DNA from 2 places in the Streptosporangium lutulentum genome. Region 2 is predicted to be linked to the other one. Evidence: predicted binding sites of a transcription regulator. Region 2 holds the regulator's gene; the other holds the start of a gene.

Region 1 (9,134 bases), 5.4 Mb from region 2:
CCGAGTGTGGTCCGCAGGGGGGCCAGCGTGTCGCCGGTGATCCGCCCCGCCCACACCAGATCCCACACCGCCGCCGCCAACGGCAGGTCGCCGGTGGCCGCGCCGCTCAGGAGAGAGCCGACCCGGCCCGCCAGCTCACGGAAGAACAGCGCGCCTCCGCCGCCGAGGACCTCCAGGACCGCCTCGTGCACCGGGGTCATGGTGATCTCGGCCGGCTCCGGCATCAGCAGGGGGGCGGTGTCCGCGAAATACAGCGCCACCCAGCCGTCTCCGCCCGGCAGCGATCCCTGCCCCGCCCAGATGACCTCGCCCGAGGACGTCAGCTCGTCCAGCAGGGACGGGTCGTAGCCGGGCACCCGCGAAGGCAGGATCAACGTCTCCAGAGCCGACGCGGGCACCGCCGCACCCTGCAACTGCTCGATCGCGCCCACCAGCGCGTCGATCGGCGGCCTGCCCTTCTGCGGAGAGCCGGTGATGCCGTGCCAGGCGGGGGCGAAGGCCGCCAGGGTCTCGGCGGAGACCGGCTCCACCTCCTTGCGGAGCCTGGCCAGGGACCTGCGGCGCAGCATCCGCAGCACCCCGGCGTCGCACCACTCCTCACCGCGCCCGCCGGGCCGGAACTCGCCGTTCACGACCCGTCCGGAGGCCGCCAGGCGGCGCAACGCGTCGATGACGACCGCGGGGCCCAGCCCGAACCTGGCGGCGGCCGTACTCACGAGGAAGGGGGTGCGCGTGCGGGCGTGCCGGGCGAGGAGGTCGCCGAGCGGGTCCTCCACCGGTTCCAGGAAGACGTGCGGCACCCCCACCGGCAACGGCACGCCGAGCGCGTCACGCAGCCGGGCGGCGTCCTCGATCGCCGCCCACTGCTCCTGCCCGGCCACCCGCACCCTGATCGCCCGGCGGGCGGTCTCCAGCTCGGCCAGCCACGCCGGGTCGCCCTCGCGCAGGCTCACGTCGGCCGCGAGGAGGGGGCCGTGCGAGCGGAGCAGGTCGGCCAGGCCCTCGAGGTCACGAAGCGGCCGGTCCAGCCGGGCCAGCTCACGCTCGGTGTCGGCGATCACGTCGGGGTCGAGCAGCTCACGCAGGTCCGCCTGGCCCAGCAGCTCGGCCAGCAGGCTCGTGTCGAGCGAGAGGGCCTGGGCGCGGCGCTCGGCCAGGGGGGCGTCCCCCTCGTACATGAACGCGCCGATGTAGTCGAACAGCAGTGACGCCGCGAACGGCGACGCCTGGCCGGTCTCGACCTCGACCAGCCGGACCCGCCGCGCGGCGATGTCCCGCATGAGCCGCACCAGCCCCGGCACGTCGAAGACGTCCTGCAGGCACTCGCGCATCGTCTCCAGCACGACGGGGAACGACCCGTAGCGGCCGGCCACGGTGAGCAGATGCGAGGCCCGCTGCCGCTGCTGCCAGAGCGGGGTCCGTTTGCCGGGCGTGCGCCGGGGAAGCAGCAGCGACCGCCCCGCGCACTCCCTGAAGCGCGCCGCGAACAGCGCCGAGCCGCCGAGCTCCTCGGTGACGATCTGCTCGATCTCCTCCGCGTCGAAGACCGCGACATCCGACGGGGGATCGGAAAGCGTGTCGGGGATGCGCAGGACGATCCCGTCGTCGGAGTGGATGGCCTGCACGTCGACGCCGTAGCGCTCCCGCAGCCGCCGCCCGATCGCCAGCGCCCACGGCGCGTGCACTCTCGCGCCGTACGGCGAATGCACCACGACCCGCCAGTCGCCCAGCTCGTCGTGGAACCGCTCGACCAGCAGGGTCCTGTCGTCAGGCACGTATCCGGTGGCCTGCCGCTGCTCCGCCAGATAGGACAGCAGGTTGGCCGCGGCGAACTCGTCCAGCCCCGCCGCCCTGATCCGCTCCAGGGCCCCGTCCCGGGCCGGGCTCTTCCGCTCCGCCGGACGTCCCTTGGAGCCGGGCTTCGTCCCGGATCGCGCATCCGTCGCGGAGCCCCGCCCGTCTTCGGAGTCCTGACCGTTCGCGGAGCCCCGCCCGTCTTCGGAGTCCTGACCGTTCGCGGAGCCCCGCCCGTCTCCGGAGTCCTGACCGTTCGCGGGAACCTGACCGTCTCCGGAGTCCTGACCGTTCGCGGGGGCCTGACCGTCCCCAGGGTTCACGCCGATGCCGGGGGCCGTACCCATCGCGGAGGTCGCGCCTGACGTGAGGTCCGGGCCCGAGGCGAAGGTCGTGCCCGACCCGTCGGCCGCATCCGTCGTGGAGGTCGTGCCGGTCTCCGAACCAGGCTTCGACCCGGAGTTCGTCTCCGCCTTGGAACCGGGCCTGGCCCCGGAGTCCGCGCCCGCCGCGGACATCTCGCGAAGGAACGCGCCGATCGCCCGCCCGAGCTCCGCCGGACGCCCCGCGGTGTCGCCGTGCCAGAACGGCAGCTTGCCCGGTTGCCCGGGGGCGGGGGTGACCAGCACCCGGTCGGCCGTGATCTCCTCGATCCGCCAGGAGGTCGCGCCCAGCACGAACACGTCTCCGGCACGCGACTCGTAGACCATCTCCTCGTCCAGTTCGCCCACCCGGGAGGATTTCTCCCCGACCAGGAACACGCCGAACAGCCCGCGGTCGGGAATCGTGCCGCCGTTGGTGACGGCCAGCCGCTGAGCTCCGGGACGGCCCTGCAGCGTGCCGGTGACCCGGTCCCAGACGATGCGGGGCCTCAGCTCGGCGAACTCCTCGCTCGGATAGCGCCCGGCGAGCATGTCGAGCGTCGCCTCCAGCGCGCTCCTGGGCAGGGCCCGGTACGGTGCGGCGCGCCGTACCACGCTCTCCAGCTCGTCAACCGTCCACTCGTCCAGCGCGGTCATCGCCACGATCTGCTGGGCGAGCACGTCGAGCGGGTTGCGCGGGTAACGGAGGTCTTCGATCTCCCCGCTCCTCATCCGCTCGGCCACCACGGCCGTCTGGACCAGGTCTCCGCGGTATTTGGGGAAGATCACTCCCCGTGAGACGGCTCCCACCTGGTGCCCGGCTCTGCCGATCCGCTGCAGGCCGCTCGCCACGCTCGGCGGCGCCCCCACGCAGGCCACCAGATCCACCGCGCCCATGTCGATGCCGAGCTCCAGACTGGAGGTCGCGACCACGGCGGGCAGCCGCCCCGACTTGAGCGCCTCCTCGATCTGGGACCGCTCCTCCTTCGACACCGATCCGTGGTGGGCTCGCACGATCTCCGGGACCACGCCCTTGGCCGTCCCCGCCTGCGCCATCACCCCCGCCGGGGTGGAGAGGGACGCCGGAGGGCCGGGAAACCCCTGCGCCCAGTGCACCGGCTCCGCCTGCCCGGCCGCCTCCGCCTGCCCTGCGGCCTCTGTTATCTGCCCGCCCGGCCGCGCCCGTCCTGCTTGCCTGGTTGGCTCGATCCGCTCCGGGTCGCCGGTCCGGCGTTCCCAGGCCAGCTCGTTGAGGCGGGTGCACAGCCGCTCGGCCTGCCGCCGGGAGTTGGAGAACACGATCGTCGAACGATGGCCGCCGATCAGATCGAACAGCCGCTCCTCGACGTGCGGCCAGATGGACCGCCGGGCCGGGGGCTCGGCCGGCCAGTGGTCGTCGTCACCGGGCACGGAGGGGGAGGGGGGCATGTCGAGCTCGGTCATGTCCTCGACCGGCACGATCACCTCGACCTCGATCACCTTCTCCGAGGGCGGCTGGACCACGGTCGCCGGGCGGGGGCCGCCGAGGAAGGCGGCCACCTCGCTCACCGGACGCACGGTCGCCGACAGGCCGACGCGCTGTGCGGGCCGGGACAGCAGGGCGTCGAGCCGCTCCAGGCTGAGGGCCAGGTGCGCGCCGCGCTTGGTGGCCGCCACCGCGTGCACCTCGTCGATGATGACCGTCTCCACGCCGCGCAGCGCCTCACGGGCCTGGCTGGTCAACAGCAGGAACAGCGACTCGGGGGTCGTGATGAGGATGTCCGTCGGCTTGGCCGCGAACCGGCGCCGCTCCTCGGGGGAGGTGTCGCCCGACCGGATCGCCACCGAGATGTCCGGCATCGGAAGACCCAGCCTCCGCGCGGTCTGCCTCAGCCCGGCCAGCGGCGCCCGGAGGTTGCGCTCGACGTCCACCGCCAGTGCCTTGAGCGGTGACACGTAGAGCACCCGGCACCGTCGTGGAGGCTCGTCCTTTCCAGAGCGCTTTCGCCCGTCCTTGACGCCCGCGGCGGGCACCTCGCCGGCGGACGCCTGCTCGGAGGCCAGCCGGTCGAGGGACCACAGGAACGCGGCCAGCGTCTTGCCGGACCCGGTGGGCGCGACCACCAGGGTGTTGTCGCCTCTGGCGATCGACGCCCAGGCCCCCTCCTGCGCGGCGGTGGGCGCGGCGAAGGCCCCGGTGAACCAGTCTCTGGTCATCTGGGTGAAGTGGCCGAGCGCCCCGTCGCCGCTCGCCGGTTCACGGCCCGCCTCGCTCATCACGTGCCTCCCCCTGCCGACGTGATCGCCCCATTCGGGTCACGGCTCCATAGTGCATCCCCTCACCGACAGAATCCGTCATCGGCGGCCGGGCCGTAGGAGGTGAGCACCGGCGCCTCCGCGGTGAGACCCGCGGTGAGGGGACGCGGCTTAAGGGATGCAGGGAGAGGATGCGGGGAGAGGACGCGGCTAAGGGATACAGGGAGAGGATGCGGGGAGGGGATGCGGGGCCGTAGCCTCGGAGCGGGCTGCCGCGAGATCACCGCAAGGGCCGTTCCCGGGCCCCTGAGACCGCTGTGAGGTCGTCGTAAGGTCCGCTTCGGAGCTCCTGGATCGCCGGAAGGCCGTCGCAGGTGCCGTTCCGGGCGCCCCAAGACCGCATGAGACCGCATGAGGACGCTGAGGGGGCCGCTCAGGCGCCCCGAGACCGTCGTGGAGAGAGCCGGCGCCCCGGACCAGTTCGGCGAAGGGCGCGGCGAGTGGCGGCCCCGAGGCCAGGGAGACCCGGTGCTACGGCGACCTGGCGTCAACGCGGTCTCCGAGCCCTTCATGCCTCCGGAGGAGGCGGTGACCCGGTCAGGTCCAGCCGCCGGGAGCTCCGGCCGTATCGGCCGGGTCAGCGGGGCCGCCTCGGGGCTGGGTTCCAGTACTGGGCGTTTTCCTTTAAATTTAAATCACCGAGGAGCCCGGGGGCGTCCCGGGGCGGCCACCGGCAGGAGGCCGGCCTTCCCCGGCCTCGGGGCAGAAGCCTTTGACAGACATACGACTGACAGACATACGACGCAGTGAGCGGTGGGCTAACGGTGAGCATCGACTATCAGGCCATCGAGGCGACACGTGAGCGGATCAAGACGGAACACGTGAGAGAGCATCGTCCGCAGAGCAGCGCGAGAGGCTTGCATCACTTCGCCCTGATCTCCTCGGATGTCGAGAAGACGATCGCCTTCTACCAGGATCTTCTGGAGTTCCCCCTCACGGAGATCATCGAAAACCGTGACTACCGGGGTTCCAACCACTTCTTCTTCGACATCGGCAACGGCAACCTGATCGCCTTCTTCGACTTCCCCGGGCTGGACCTCGGCCCCTACAAGGAGGTCCTCGGCGGGCTCCACCACATCGCCATCTCGGTGGACCCGGCGGCCTGGGAGCGACTGCGGGGCAAGCTGGAGGCCGCGGGCGTGCCGCACCAGGTCGAGAGCGGTACCTCGATCTACTTCACGGACCCCGACGGGGCCCGCCTCGAACTGCTCGCCGACCCGCTCGGTGAGATGTACGGCTCCCGCGTTCTCTGACGGCTCGAAGTCTCCGGCCGATCTCCCGGGGGCGGCGGTTCCACCTCCGGCGGCACCCATACTTGAGGTATGCGCCTGTCGGAGTTCTGGAAGCGGATGAAGCTGCACTTCGGCGATCCGTACGCCGAGTCGTGGGCTCGCGACTACGTCATCGCGGACCTGGGCGGCCGGACCGCGAACCAGGCGCTGGCCGACGGCGTCGGGGCCAAGGAGGTCTGGAACGCCGTGTGCGGGGTGACCGACGTCTCGCCCAGGCTCCGCTAGGCCGCTCTTCGCACATCACTCCGTTGACCTGTGATGATCACTCATCGACCCGCGGCGACACGGCATGTGCGAAGAAGCGGGGCTAGGAGTCGGCGCGGAGCAGTTTCCCCACCGAGTCGGCCACGTGCCCGGGATCGTCGGCGCTCTCCTGACCGGCCGGCGACCACAGAAACAGCCAGCCGTCCTTGGCGGGGGTGGCGAAGACGATCGTCTGTCTCCCGCTGCCCGGATGCCACACCCAGAGCACGGGGTCATCGCCTCCGAGCATGCGGCTGACCAGCCCCCGGTCGGGCAGTTCGGCGGCCAGGGACTCAAGATGGGCTAGGCGTTGCTGCGTGAACGCGCTGGGCACTGAGGGCACCTCGGGATCCTTTGCCTTCAGGATCACTCCAGGTCAGCTCGGTGACAACACGTCCGGCGGAATTCCCGGGAATGTCGCCTCCCGGATGGGGTCGGCGGCCTTTCGCGAGGGACTCGCCGGTGTCCGCCGCGCCTGTGGCGGGATTCGCCGCGGGTCCGTGGCCGGGCCGGCACGGCCTGGAGCGCCCCGGAAACCGCGGCCTGTGCTTCCTGGGAACACGTGATGTCATTGGGCCACGATCGAACAGTCGTTCGGCTATATTGAACATGTCTGCGCTCGTGGCGTGCCCCTCCGAAAATGTCGGTGGCACCCCGTAGCTTTCTGGCAACCGATTCAACCCGCAACCCTTCAGGGGGCTCCCATGGCAGCTAACGACCGCGAGAAGGCGCTCGAGACCGCGCTCGCTCAGATCGAGCGGCAGTTCGGCAAGGGCTCCATCATGCGCCTGGGCGACGAGACCCGGGCGCCCATCGAGGTGATCCCCACCGGCTCCATCGCGCTCGACATCGCCCTCGGCATCGGTGGCTTCCCGCGCGGACGCATCGTCGAGGTCTACGGTCCCGAATCCTCGGGCAAGACCACGGTCGCCCTGCACGCGGTGGCCAACGCCCAGCGCGCCGGCGGCATCGCCGCGTTCATCGACGCCGAGCACGCGCTCGACCCCGAATACGCCCAGAAGCTCGGTGTCGACACCGACGCGCTGCTCGTCTCCCAGCCCGACACCGGAGAGCAGGCGCTGGAGATCGCCGACATGCTGATCCGGTCCGGCGCGGTCGACCTGCTGGTCATCGACTCGGTCGCGGCCCTGGTGCCCAAGGCCGAGATCGAGGGCGAGATGGGCGACAGCCACGTCGGTCTCCAGGCCCGGTTGATGTCCCAGGCGCTGCGCAAGGTCGCCGGCGCGCTCAACAACACCGGCACCACCGCGATCTTCATCAACCAGCTCCGCGAGAAGATCGGCGTCATGTTCGGCTCGCCCGAGACCACGACCGGTGGAAAGGCGCTGAAGTTCTACGCCTCGGTTCGTCTCGACATCCGCCGCATCGAGACGTTGAAGGACGGCACCGAGGCGGTCGGCAACCGCACCAGGGTGAAGGTCGTCAAGAACAAGATGGCCCCGCCCTTCCGGGTGGCCGACTTCGACATCCTCTACGGCGTCGGCATCTCCCGCGAGGGCGGCCTGATCGACATGGGTGTCGAGCAGGGCTTCGTCCGCAAGTCCGGCGCCTGGTACACCTACGAGGGCGACCAGCTCGGCCAGGGCAAGGAAAACGCTCGTAACTTCCTGAAGAGCCACCCCGATATGGCCAACGAGATCGAGAAGAAGATCAAGGAGAAGCTCGGCGTCGGCCCCCGAGTCGACAGTCCGGCCACTCCGCCGCCCGCCGCTCCGGCTCCGGTCCCCGCCGCGTCTGGTCGTGGTGCCAAGGCCGCCGCCTCCAAGCCGGTGGAGGTCAAGCCGGGTGACGTCTGATCTGAGCTGATCGACGATGACGGAACCTGACTCCGGTCCGGCTGACGCGGCCGGGCCGAGAGACTGGGGTGCCTGGCCCGACGATCCGGAGGCCGGCGCCTCCGGGGCGAGCAGGCGAAAAGGTGGCCGGTCTCGGCGTTCGCGCAGGGATCAGCCGAGCGCCTGGGAGGGATTCACCGGGGGCAAGGACACGGGCGGAAAACGGTCGCGAGGCGGTTCCCGGGGGCTTGTTCCCGACGGGCCGGTCGAGGGATCTCCGGCGAGCCGAGGGCCCGCCGCCGATCCGGAGGCGGTGGCACGAGGGATCTGCCTGCGACTGCTGACCATGGCGCCGCGCACACGGGCTCAGCTCGCGGAGGCGCTGCGTAAGCGTGAGGTGCCCGAAGAGGCGGCTGAGGCCGTGCTTGAGCGGTTCTCCGAGGTCGGGCTCATCGACGACGAGGCGTTCGCCGCCGCATGGGTGAGCTCGCGCCATGCCGGGCGAGGTCTCGCCCGCAGGGCTCTCGCCTCGGAGCTCCGTCACCGCGGGGTGGACGAAGAGGTCGTGAAGGAAGCGGTGGAGCAGCTCGACTCCGATCAGGAGGCGGAGACCGCCCGCCGCCTGGTGGAGCGCAAGCTCTCGTCGACTCGCGGTCTGGAGCGCGCGGTCAGGACCCGGAGACTGGCCGGCATGCTTGCCAGGAAGGGATACGGACCCGGCCTGGCCTTTAGGGTGATCCGCGAAGCCTTGGAGGACGAGGAGCCGGAAAGTCCTGTTTTTCCTACGGATGTGGACTTCCCGCTCGACTAGCCCAAAGCTGCTTATCAGCGGGTCTTTGCTTGCTCGTTACCTCTCTGACGCTTAATCTCAACGACAGTGAGGAGTTACTCCGCGCAGTGCGGATTGTCATAGCGGTGCATTACGGATGAGCAGGCTTGGCGGTGCGGGCGGGCGCTGGACTGGCGGTACAGCTGGTGCGGAGCGGGTCCTGAGTTGACATCTGTCCTGATGACGCCACCGTCTTGGCTTTCCGTGCCGTGGGTGTGACCCCTCGCGTGCTTGATATCTGCGACGCGAGGAATGTGAGGCGCGTATGGATCCGGTTGTGGTCGTCACATTGGCAGTAGTGGCGGTTGTGGCCCTTGCCGTGATGACGATAACCGTGCTGATCGTGTTGCTGCGTCGCATCGGCGATGCGGGCGGCAAGGTCAGCGGTCCCTCCCCTGAGCAGGAGGCGGAGATCCTCGCCGAGCTGGAAAAGGCCAGGCACGAGGCCGCCGACATCCGTACCAAGGCGGAGAGCGATGCCGGGGAGATCCTGCGCAGGTCCGAGATCGCGGTTGAGGCCGCG
Region 2 (9,134 bases):
GGTGCCCGCGGAGGCGTCCGCGCCGCGCATGAAGGAGACCGGGCCGCTGGCCGTACCGCCGCTGGAGAGCAGTTCCTTGGAGGAGCGGATCCTGGAGAGGTTCACGCCGGAGCCCGAACCGCCCTTGAAGATCACACCCTCTTCCTTGTACCAGTCGAGGATGGACTCCATCTGGTCGTCGACGGCCAGGATGAAACAGGCGCTGACCTGCTGCGGCGAGGCCGTGCCGACGTTGAACCAAACCGGCGAGTTGAAACTGAAGATCTGGTTGACCAGGGCGTGCTTGAGCTCGTGGTCGAAGATCTCGGCGTCTTCCTCGGTGGCGAAGTAGCCGTGCTCGACGGCGGTCTTGGTATAGACGCCCACCACGCGGTCGACGAGCTGCTTGAGGCTCCACTCGCGTTGCGGGGTGCCGACCGCGCCGCGGAAATACTTGGTGGTCACGATGTTGGCGGCGTTGACCGACCAGGACTGGGGGAACTCGACGCCCCGCTGCTCAAAGTTGATCGACCCGTCGCGCCAGTTGGTCATGACGACGTCACGGCGCTCCCAGAGCACCTCATCGTAGGGATGCACTCCAGGTGTGGTGAAGATGCGCTTCATCCTCAAACCCTTGTGCACTCGCTTGCCCCCACGTGTAACCGCACCACTGACGGTTTCCGTCATGACTTCCCCCTTCCGGGGCCCTTGAAGGGCCCTCGAGCCGGATACATCAACGCGCCGCCCTGTCCCCCGGCGCCCGGGGTCTGATTCAGTCTTGCTTGATGGAACGCTCTGTCCGCAGCTGCTCGATCTCCGCCTCGAAGTCGGCGAGGGTCTCGAATCCGCGGTAGACGGAGGCGAACCGTAGGTAGGCCACTTCGTCCAGCTCACGGAGCGGGCCCAGGATCGCGAGCCCGACCTCGTGCGCGGGGATCTCCGCGCACCCGGTCGCCCGGATGCCCTCCTCGACCAGCTGGCCCAGTCGTGCCAGCGAGTCTTCGCCGACCGGCCTGCCCTGGCAGGCCCGCCGAACCCCGGCGACCACTTTGTCCCTGAAGAACGGCTCGGTCACACCACTGCGCTTGCTCACCATGAGCAGCACCGTCTCCTGCGTGGTGAACCTGCGCCCGCACTCCGGGCATGTGCGCCTGCGGCGGATGGCGCCGCCGTCCTCGGTGGAGCGGCTGTCGATGACCCGCGTGTCAGGGTGACGGCAGAACGGACAGTGCACGCGTGTCGCCTCCCTGACCGGCTGAGCGGCTCACTCACCCCATGCACCTCACAGCGCTCGGGAAGAGACGCGTGCGCACGCTCCTCGAATAGTCGAGGTGCGGTAATGGAAACACAATCTATGGTGAAGTATGTCGCCGAAGCCACTAGATGTTGTGGTCCAACGGTAGGAGGGTCGGACCATGAACGCAAGTTAGGAAGACCCTTCGGAGCGAAGTCGCTGATCAGCCGCCGTCGTCCGGCGTGTCGCCCTTCGAAGACCTCCCGAGTGACCCCCTCACGCTTCACGAACCTTCGCTCGACGTTTCGAACGAGACGTCGAAACGACCTCCGGGGGCACCCCCTCAGGGGGTGAGACCGGCGGGCAGGTAGAGCCGGGTCCCGGGCTGGACCACCGAGCCGGACAGCCCGTTGAGATCCATGATCTGGCGAGTCACCCCGTCGGGATCGACCTTTCTCGTCACCGCGTCCACGATCTCCCGCAGTGTGTCGCCCCTCTGCACCACGACCCAGTGCAGGCCCTCGTGGCCTCTCCGCTCGCCCGCCGAGGCGGCGTCGATGCGGCCCCCGATCCAGAGCCCTCCCAAAGTCAGCAGCGCGAGCACCGCCACCACCACAATCCTCCCACGCCGAGTGAGGCGCAGCGGCGCATGAGGACGCCCGGCACCCCTCCGCGAACCCGGCCGCGGGGACGCCACCGCCCGCGAGCGCGGCGCCGGCACGGACCGCGGTTTCGCCGCGGGGCGCGGCGCCTTCGAGGATCTCGACGGCGGCACGGACCGCAACATCCTCACGGACCTCGACGGCGACACGGACTTCGCCTGTGTCGCGGATCTCGGCGCCGGAACGGATCTCGGCGGCGGCACGGACCTCGGCTGTGTCGCGGATCTCAGCGTCGGAACGGACCTTGACCGTGTCGCGGATCTCGATGACGACACGGACCTCGGTGGCGTCGCGGATCTCGATGACGGAACGGCTCCCGACGGCGGCACGGACCGCAGCATCCTCGCGGGCGGCGGCGTTTTCGCGGCCGGCGGTGTTTTCGCGGATTCCGGCGGCGCCACGGATCTCGGTGACGGCACGGATCGCAGTGTCGTCGCGGTCGGCTTCATGATGGCCCCCATCCCTTCGACCTGGCCGAACACATGTCGAAGAAAGATCGGTGAATCGAACACGATGTCGATCGAACTCCCGTACGATGTTGTACACCACGCTGGCATCGATTTCGAGGACATTCGAACTATTGTTTGAGTATGATCTTCGGTCGGAGTACGGTCGCTGTGTGCGACGCAATCAATACAGACCGGGATGCGAGGAGATCGCATGAGCGAGCATGACGAGAACGGTTCGGCCACCGGCGACCTGGCGGTACGCAGACGTGACTCTCTTGGCCTCACCCCCAGGCAGCGGAAGATCCTTGAGGTCATCCGTGATTCCGTGCAGCAGCGCGGCTATCCGCCGTCCATGCGAGAGATCGGTGAGGCGGTGCAGCTCACCAGCACCTCCAGCGTGTCGCACCAGTTGACGGCGTTGCAGCGCAAGGGCTACCTGCGCCGCGATCCGCACCGTCCCCGCGCGCTCGAGGTGCGTCTCCCCGGCGAGCCCGCGTTGTGGGTGGATCCCGGCGCCGGAGACGACGAGGCGCCGGTCAACCGCCCGACCGCGGCCTACGTGCCGCTCGTCGGCCGGATCGCCGCCGGTGGCCCGATTCTCGCCGAGGAGAGCGTCGAAGACGTCTTCGCCCTGCCCAAGCAACTCGTCGGCGAGGGCACGCTCTTCCTGCTCCAGGTGACCGGCGACTCGATGATCGAAGCGGCGATCGCCGACGGCGACTGGGTGGTCGTGCGCCAGCAGCCCGTGGCCGACAACGGCGACGTGGTCGCGGCGATGATCGACGGTGAGGCCACGGTCAAGACCTTCAAGCGCAAGGACGGCCACGTCTGGCTGGTCCCGCACAACTCGAACTACGACCCGATCCCGGGTGACGAGGCCACCGTCCTGGGCAAGGTCGTGGCGGTTCTGCGCAAGCTCTGACGCACACCGCGAGACAACACATCGGAGGGGAGCGAGGCCACCCGGCCAGGGCCACGCTCCCCTCCGGCGTTCAGCGACGCCGGTCCCTGAGCAACTCCACGACCGCGGTTATGTCGGAGTCGCTCCATCCACGCTCGGCGGCTTCCTCGTAGCGCCGTTCGACCAGCCGGGCGATCGGAAGATCAATACCCCTCGACTCCGCGACCTCCACGGTGAGCCGCACGTCCTTGGCACCGAGCGACGTCGTGAACCATCCGCGGTGGTCGTCACCGAGGATGCCGTCGAGCCGGTTGTGCAGGGCGGGCGCGACGGTCGGCCACTGGAAGAGAAACTCCCTCAGCATCGCCTCGTCGAGTCCGGCCGCCTGACCCGTCGCCACCACTTCGGCGATGACGGCGATACCCGACATCATCAGATAGTTGTTCAGAAGCTTGTACGTCAGGGCGTTTCCCGGGTCGCCCCCGCAGTAGTACCAGCGCGTGGCGAAGAGATCCGGCCAGATCGGCTTCAGCCGGTCCACGAGATCGCGTTCGCCTCCCAGCAGCCCCATGGCCTGCCCCTCGACGACGGCCTGAGGCCCTCCGAGGATGGGGGCGGCCACAAAACGGCCTCCCGGCACCAGATCCACCAGCGCGCGGGACGTGTCCGGAGAGACGGTGCTCATATCGGCCACGATCGGCCCTCCGGGATCCGATCCGAGATCGGCCAGCCGGGTCATGACGTCACGGACCGCCCTGTCGTCGGCGAGCGACATCAGCACGGCCTCGGTTCCCCGCGCGGCCTCGATCGGCGAGGACGCCTCCACGGCACCGGCGTCGACGACCTCGGCCGCCTTGCCCGGCGTCCGGTTCCAGATCGTGACCACATGACCGCGTTCGAGCAACCGCAGGGCCAGCGCCCGCCCCATGCTGCCCATCCCCAATACCGATACCCGCATGCCTCTATCCCCCTGTCAGCCGTTGTCCTTCCCTTCCACCACCGGCTACCGAGATGCGGGCCGGCGCCCCGTCGTCGAACCGGGGGTGAGGAGCCACGCGGGAGTGATCTCGGGGGCGCGATCACTCCTTCGGCGAGACTCCGTGGAGTGGAATGGACACACACCGTAACATTCGCGCCGGCCGGCAGGCGTGTGAGGGCCATGCCACACGGGTGGGATCACGTTCTGCCGGCATGACAGATCGCCGTGCCGCGACGCCGCCGCGTTCGACGGGAGGACGGCGAGACGGAGAGGACGGAGACGGAGAAGACAGCGGAGACGGAGAGAACGGCGGAGACGGAGAGAACGGAGAGGACGGCACGGTGGGCCGTCGCCTTCCGTGCACGCGGTCAAGGCGTCGAACCAGCGGACGCGTCTGTGAAAGCAGGTGTCCCGTGCCGCTCACGCGTTCTGCGAGAGACCGCGTGAGCGGCACGGGACACCTCCGGCGTTCATCCGGGGACGCGGGTCAGGGGACGATGTTGACCAGCTTGGGCGCACGGACGATGACCTTGCGCGGCGCGCCGGACAGGAAGGGCTGGATCTTCTCGGACGCCAGCGCCAGAGCCTCCAGCTCCGCGTCGGAGATCTCCGGGGAGACCTCCAGCCGGTCGCGCACCTTGCCGGCGACCTGGACGACGCAGGTGACGGAGTCTTGGACCAGCAGGGCCGGGTCGGCCGTCGGCCAGCCCGCCTTGGCGACCGTGGCGGGGTGGCCCAGCCGCTCCCAGCCCTCTTCCGCGGCGTACGGCGCGACCAGCGACAGCATGACCGCCAGGGTCTCGGCGGCCTCTCGGACCGCCGGGTCCGAGGCTCCGGGGCCGGAGTCGATGGCCTTGCGGGTCGCGCTCGTCAGCTCCATCATGCGGGCCACCGCGACGTTGAAGCGATGGGACTCGACCAGCCGGGTGACCTCTTCGACGGTCCGGTGGACGATCTTGCGCAGGTTCAGGTCACCGGTGGCGAAGTCCGTGCCGGGAGCCGAGGCCGCACCGGCCTCGGCCATGACACGGAACGCACGGGCCAGGAACTTCTGCGACGCGGCCGGGGAGAGGTCGGCCCAGTCGATGTCGTCCTCGGGCGGGCCGGCGAACACCACGGTCAGCCGGACCGCGTCCACGCCGTAGGAGTCGATCTGCTCGCCCAGGTCCACGCCGTTGCCCAGCGACTTGGACATCGCCTTGCCCTGGTTGATCACCTGACCCTGGTTCAGCAGGCGGGTGAAGGGCTCGACGAAATCGACCATGCCCATGTCGTGCAGGACCTTGGTGAAGAATCGCGAGTACAGCAGGTGCAGCACCGCGTGCTCGACGCCGCCGACGTACTGGTCGATCGGCCCCCACTGGCGCAGCTTCTCCACGTCGAACGGGCCGCCCTCGTAGGAGGGGTCCACGTAGCGCAGGAAGTACCAGGAGGAGTCGACGAAGGTGTCCATCGTGTCGGTGTCGCGCATGGCGGGACCGCCGCACTTGGGACAGTCGACGTTGACCCAGTCTTCGGCCGAGGCCAGCGGGGAGACCCCCTTGGGGGTCAGGGCCTCACCGCGCAGGTCGGGCAGGGTGACGGGCAGCTGGTCGTCGGGGACGGGGACCTCGCCGCAGTCGAGGCAGTGGATGATCGGGATCGGGCAGCCCCAGAAGCGCTGGCGGGACAGCAGCCAGTCGCGCAGCCGGAAGTTGACCGTGGGACGCCCCGTGCCCCGCTCGCTCAGCACCTCGGTGATCTTGCGGATCGCGTCGGCCTTGGCCAGGCCGTCCAGCGGGCCGGAGTTGACCATCGCGCCGTCGCCGGAGGTGGCGACGCCGGTCTCGCCGGGGTCGGCCAGGCCGGTGTGCACGACCACCCGTACCGGCAGATCGAAGGTCCGGGCGAAGTCCAGGTCGCGCTGGTCGTGCGCGGGCACGGCCATGATGGCGCCGTGGCCGTAGTCGGACAGCACGTAGTCGGCCGCCCAGACCGGCATGCGCTCGCCGTTGACCGGGTTGATCGCGTACCGGCCCAGGAAGACGCCGGTCTTCTCCTTCTCGGTGGACAGCCGGTCGATGTCGGACAGCTTGGCCACCTCGGCCTGGTACGCCTCGAACGCCTCACGCCGGTCGTCGGTGACGATCTCCGCCGCCAGCGGCGCGTCCGGGGCGACCACGAAGAAGGTCGCGCCGTACAGGGTGTCGGGGCGGGTGGTGTAGACGGTGACCGGCTCGTCGCGACCTTCGATCACGAAGTTGACGTCGGCGCCCTCGGAGCGGCCGATCCAGTTGCGCTGCATGGTCAGCACGCGCTCCGGCCAGCCGTCCTTCAGCTGCACCATGTCGTCCAGCAGCCGGTCGGCGTAGTCAGTGATCTTGAAATACCACTGGGTCAGCTCGCGGCGGACGACGTCGGCCCCGCATCGCTCGCACCGCCCGGCGACGACCTGCTCGTTGGCCAGCACGGTCTGGTCGTTCGGGCACCAGTTGACCAGGCCGCCCTTGCGGTAGGCCAGGCCGCGCTCGAAGAAGCGGATGAACAGCCACTGGGTCCACTTGTAGTACTCGGCGTCGCTGGTGTGCAGGCGGTGAGACCAGTCGAAGGAAACCGCGTAACGCTTGAAGGAGTGGGCCTGGGTCTCGATGTTGGCGTAGGTCCACTCGGCGGGGTGCGCGTTGCGCCGGATCGCCGCGTTCTCGGCGGGCAGGCCGAAGGAGTCCCAGCCGATGGGGTGCAGCACGTTGTAACCGCGCTGGAACCAGTAACGGGAGACGACGTCGCCGATGGCGAACACCTCGGCGTGACCCATGTGCAGGTCGCCCGAGGGATAGGGGAACATGTCGAGCACGTAGCGTCGTTCACGCGTGTCGGCGGGGTCGTCGGAGGCCCGGAAGGGGTCCAGCTCCTCCCACCGCTGCTGCCATTTGACCTGCAGCGCCTGCGGGTCATAATGCTGCTCGTCGCTCTGCGTGTCGGCTCGCTCGCTCACGTTCAATCTTCCCTCGGTATACGTCTGTGCAGATGATCTGGCCCGTTCTGGCCCAATGGAAAAACCCTCCGCTCACGCGAAGGGCAGCCGCATCGGCAGGGCACTCAGAGCCAGGAAATCCGATGCGGCCCGGTAAGCAGCAAGGTCGCGGCATGCATATTCCAAGCCTATCGCAGTCCACAAGTCATATTCATGGCCTGGGAAAACAAGGCCGATCATCATGAAAGGGGGACAGCGGAGCGGCCGGTCGGCACAATGGGGACGCTCGCACATCCGGGCAAGACGAGACCGGATGGCGATACACCTGTTGTGACCTCGTACGTCCCCCCGCTTACTCTCTTTACCGTGGCACATTCAGTCGAGCCGGGGCAGGGCCCGGATCCTTCGGAGGTCGGCCTGCCCCTGCAGGATCCACCAACCGACCCCACCGGACTCCAGTTCAGGGGAGCGTTCTCCAGTTTCCCTGCGAATCCCCCTGTCCTACGTGAGACCATGCCCAATACCCCTAATTCGGGCACCCGCGCGGGAGGTAAGGAAAGCATGGCCTCGGAGCAGTCCAGCCAATCCCCCCTGCCTCGGGCATGGCCGGAGGCAGAAGAGCCGCCGCCCACCTGGGCGCAGGACCCCCTTGGCACCAGCAGCCCCCGACTTCCTCTTCCCCAGGACGAGCATCGAGCCGACGGTTCGTGGCAGACCTCCCCCGGCATCACCTCTCCCGGCAACGGCTGGCAGCAGGCCGCCGCGTCACAGGGAGGAAACGACGACCGGCAGCAGCCCTCCGGTCCCCCGGCCGAGAGTTCGTGGCAGCAGACCTCTCCCAGCAACCCCTCCCCGGGCAACGGCTGGCAGCAGGCCTCCGGTCCCCAGGCAGGCAACCAGGGCCGTCCACCGGCTCCCGGCCCGCAGGGAGGCGACGGCCGGCAACAGGCCGCCGCGCCGCAGGGAGGCGATGGCTGGCAGGCCGCCGCGCCACAGGGTGGTGACGGCTGGCAGCAGGCCGCCGCGCCACAGGGAGGAAACGACGACCGGCAGCGGGCCACCGGTTTTCCGGCCGAGGCTCCGTGGCAGCAGAGCTCTCCCAGCAACCCCTCTTTGGGCAGCAGTAGCTGGCAGCAGGCTTTCACCCCTCCGGCGAACCAGGGCGGCTCGCCGAGAGGAAACGACGGCTGGCAGCAGACCTCCGGCCCGCAGGGAAACGGCGGCGGATGGCAGACCTCCCCCGGCGACGGCTGGCAGCAGACCTCTCCCGGCGCCCCTTCCCCGGGCGACGGATGGCAGCAGGCCACCGCGCCGCAGGGGGGCGGCGCCTCCGGTCCCCAGGCGGGCGACCAGGGCCGCCCGCAGGTTCCCGGTTCACCGCCGGCCGACTCCTGGCAGGCCTCCGGGCCCCCGCGGGAGAACCTCGGCTCCTGGCCGCCGCCTCACGGGGCGGAGAACAGCGTGTGGCCGCCCACTCCCCCGCCTCCGGCGGAGAACACGGCGTGGAGCGCGGGTCCCGCCGCGACGCAGAACCCGCTCTTCTCCCCTCCCCGGGCGACCCCTCCGGCCGATGTCCCCGTCGCCGCGCTCGGTGGTGCTCCCTCCGGCAACGGTGCTCCTTTCGGCGACGGCAACGGCAGAGGTGGCGGCAACGCCGCCAACGGTGCCGGCCCCGCGCCGCGTCGTAGCTTCGGCGTGGCGGACAACCCCGCCATGTGGGCTCTGGCCGCCGCGACCGCGGCGGCCACCTCGGCCGCACCGGATGTCCCCGTCTTCCCGCCTCGGGGCCCCGACGGTCAGCATCCCGGCAACGGCCCCCAGCTCCAGCAGACCTCGCAGATCCCGCCGGCCCCGCCCGTGCAGCAGGGTCAGCCGGGCCACCACCTGAGCAGGGATCCGTCCGACCCGAGCAAGCCGTTCGTCACCGCGGGCCAGATCAGCGGCCCGAAGACCCCGCCGCCCGAGCGTCAGCAGGAG

The links. The regulator LexA, encoded in region 2, represses DNA repair genes until DNA is damaged. The targets are predictions, from matches to a motif close to TCGAACANNTGTTCGA.
Region 1: a site for LexA is predicted at 6,569-6,584, ahead of recA (recombinase RecA). Genes of this name have one in related genera too.

Annotation. Positions count from the first base shown of each region.
Region 1 covers NZ_JAUSQU010000001.1:5,431,488-5,440,621, reverse strand. Annotated here, with positions in the region: gene J2853_RS24205 (Lhr family helicase) at 1-4,412, opposite strand, end outside; gene J2853_RS24200 (VOC family protein) at 5,216-5,704, shown strand; gene J2853_RS24195 (DUF3046 domain-containing protein) at 5,774-5,968, shown strand; gene J2853_RS24190 (hypothetical protein) at 6,051-6,329, opposite strand; gene recA (recombinase RecA) at 6,691-7,803, shown strand; gene recX (recombination regulator RecX) at 7,820-8,593, shown strand; gene rny (ribonuclease Y) at 8,934-9,134, shown strand, end outside.
Region 2 covers NZ_JAUSQU010000001.1:74,013-83,146, reverse strand. Annotated here, with positions in the region: gene J2853_RS00340 (vitamin B12-dependent ribonucleotide reductase) at 1-666, opposite strand, end outside; gene nrdR (transcriptional regulator NrdR) at 752-1,213, opposite strand; gene J2853_RS00330 (LysM peptidoglycan-binding domain-containing protein) at 1,557-1,823, opposite strand; gene lexA (transcriptional repressor LexA) at 2,536-3,246, shown strand; gene J2853_RS00320 (NAD(P)-dependent oxidoreductase) at 3,317-4,183, opposite strand; gene leuS (leucine--tRNA ligase) at 4,692-7,178, opposite strand; gene J2853_RS00310 (hypothetical protein) at 7,719-9,134, shown strand, end outside.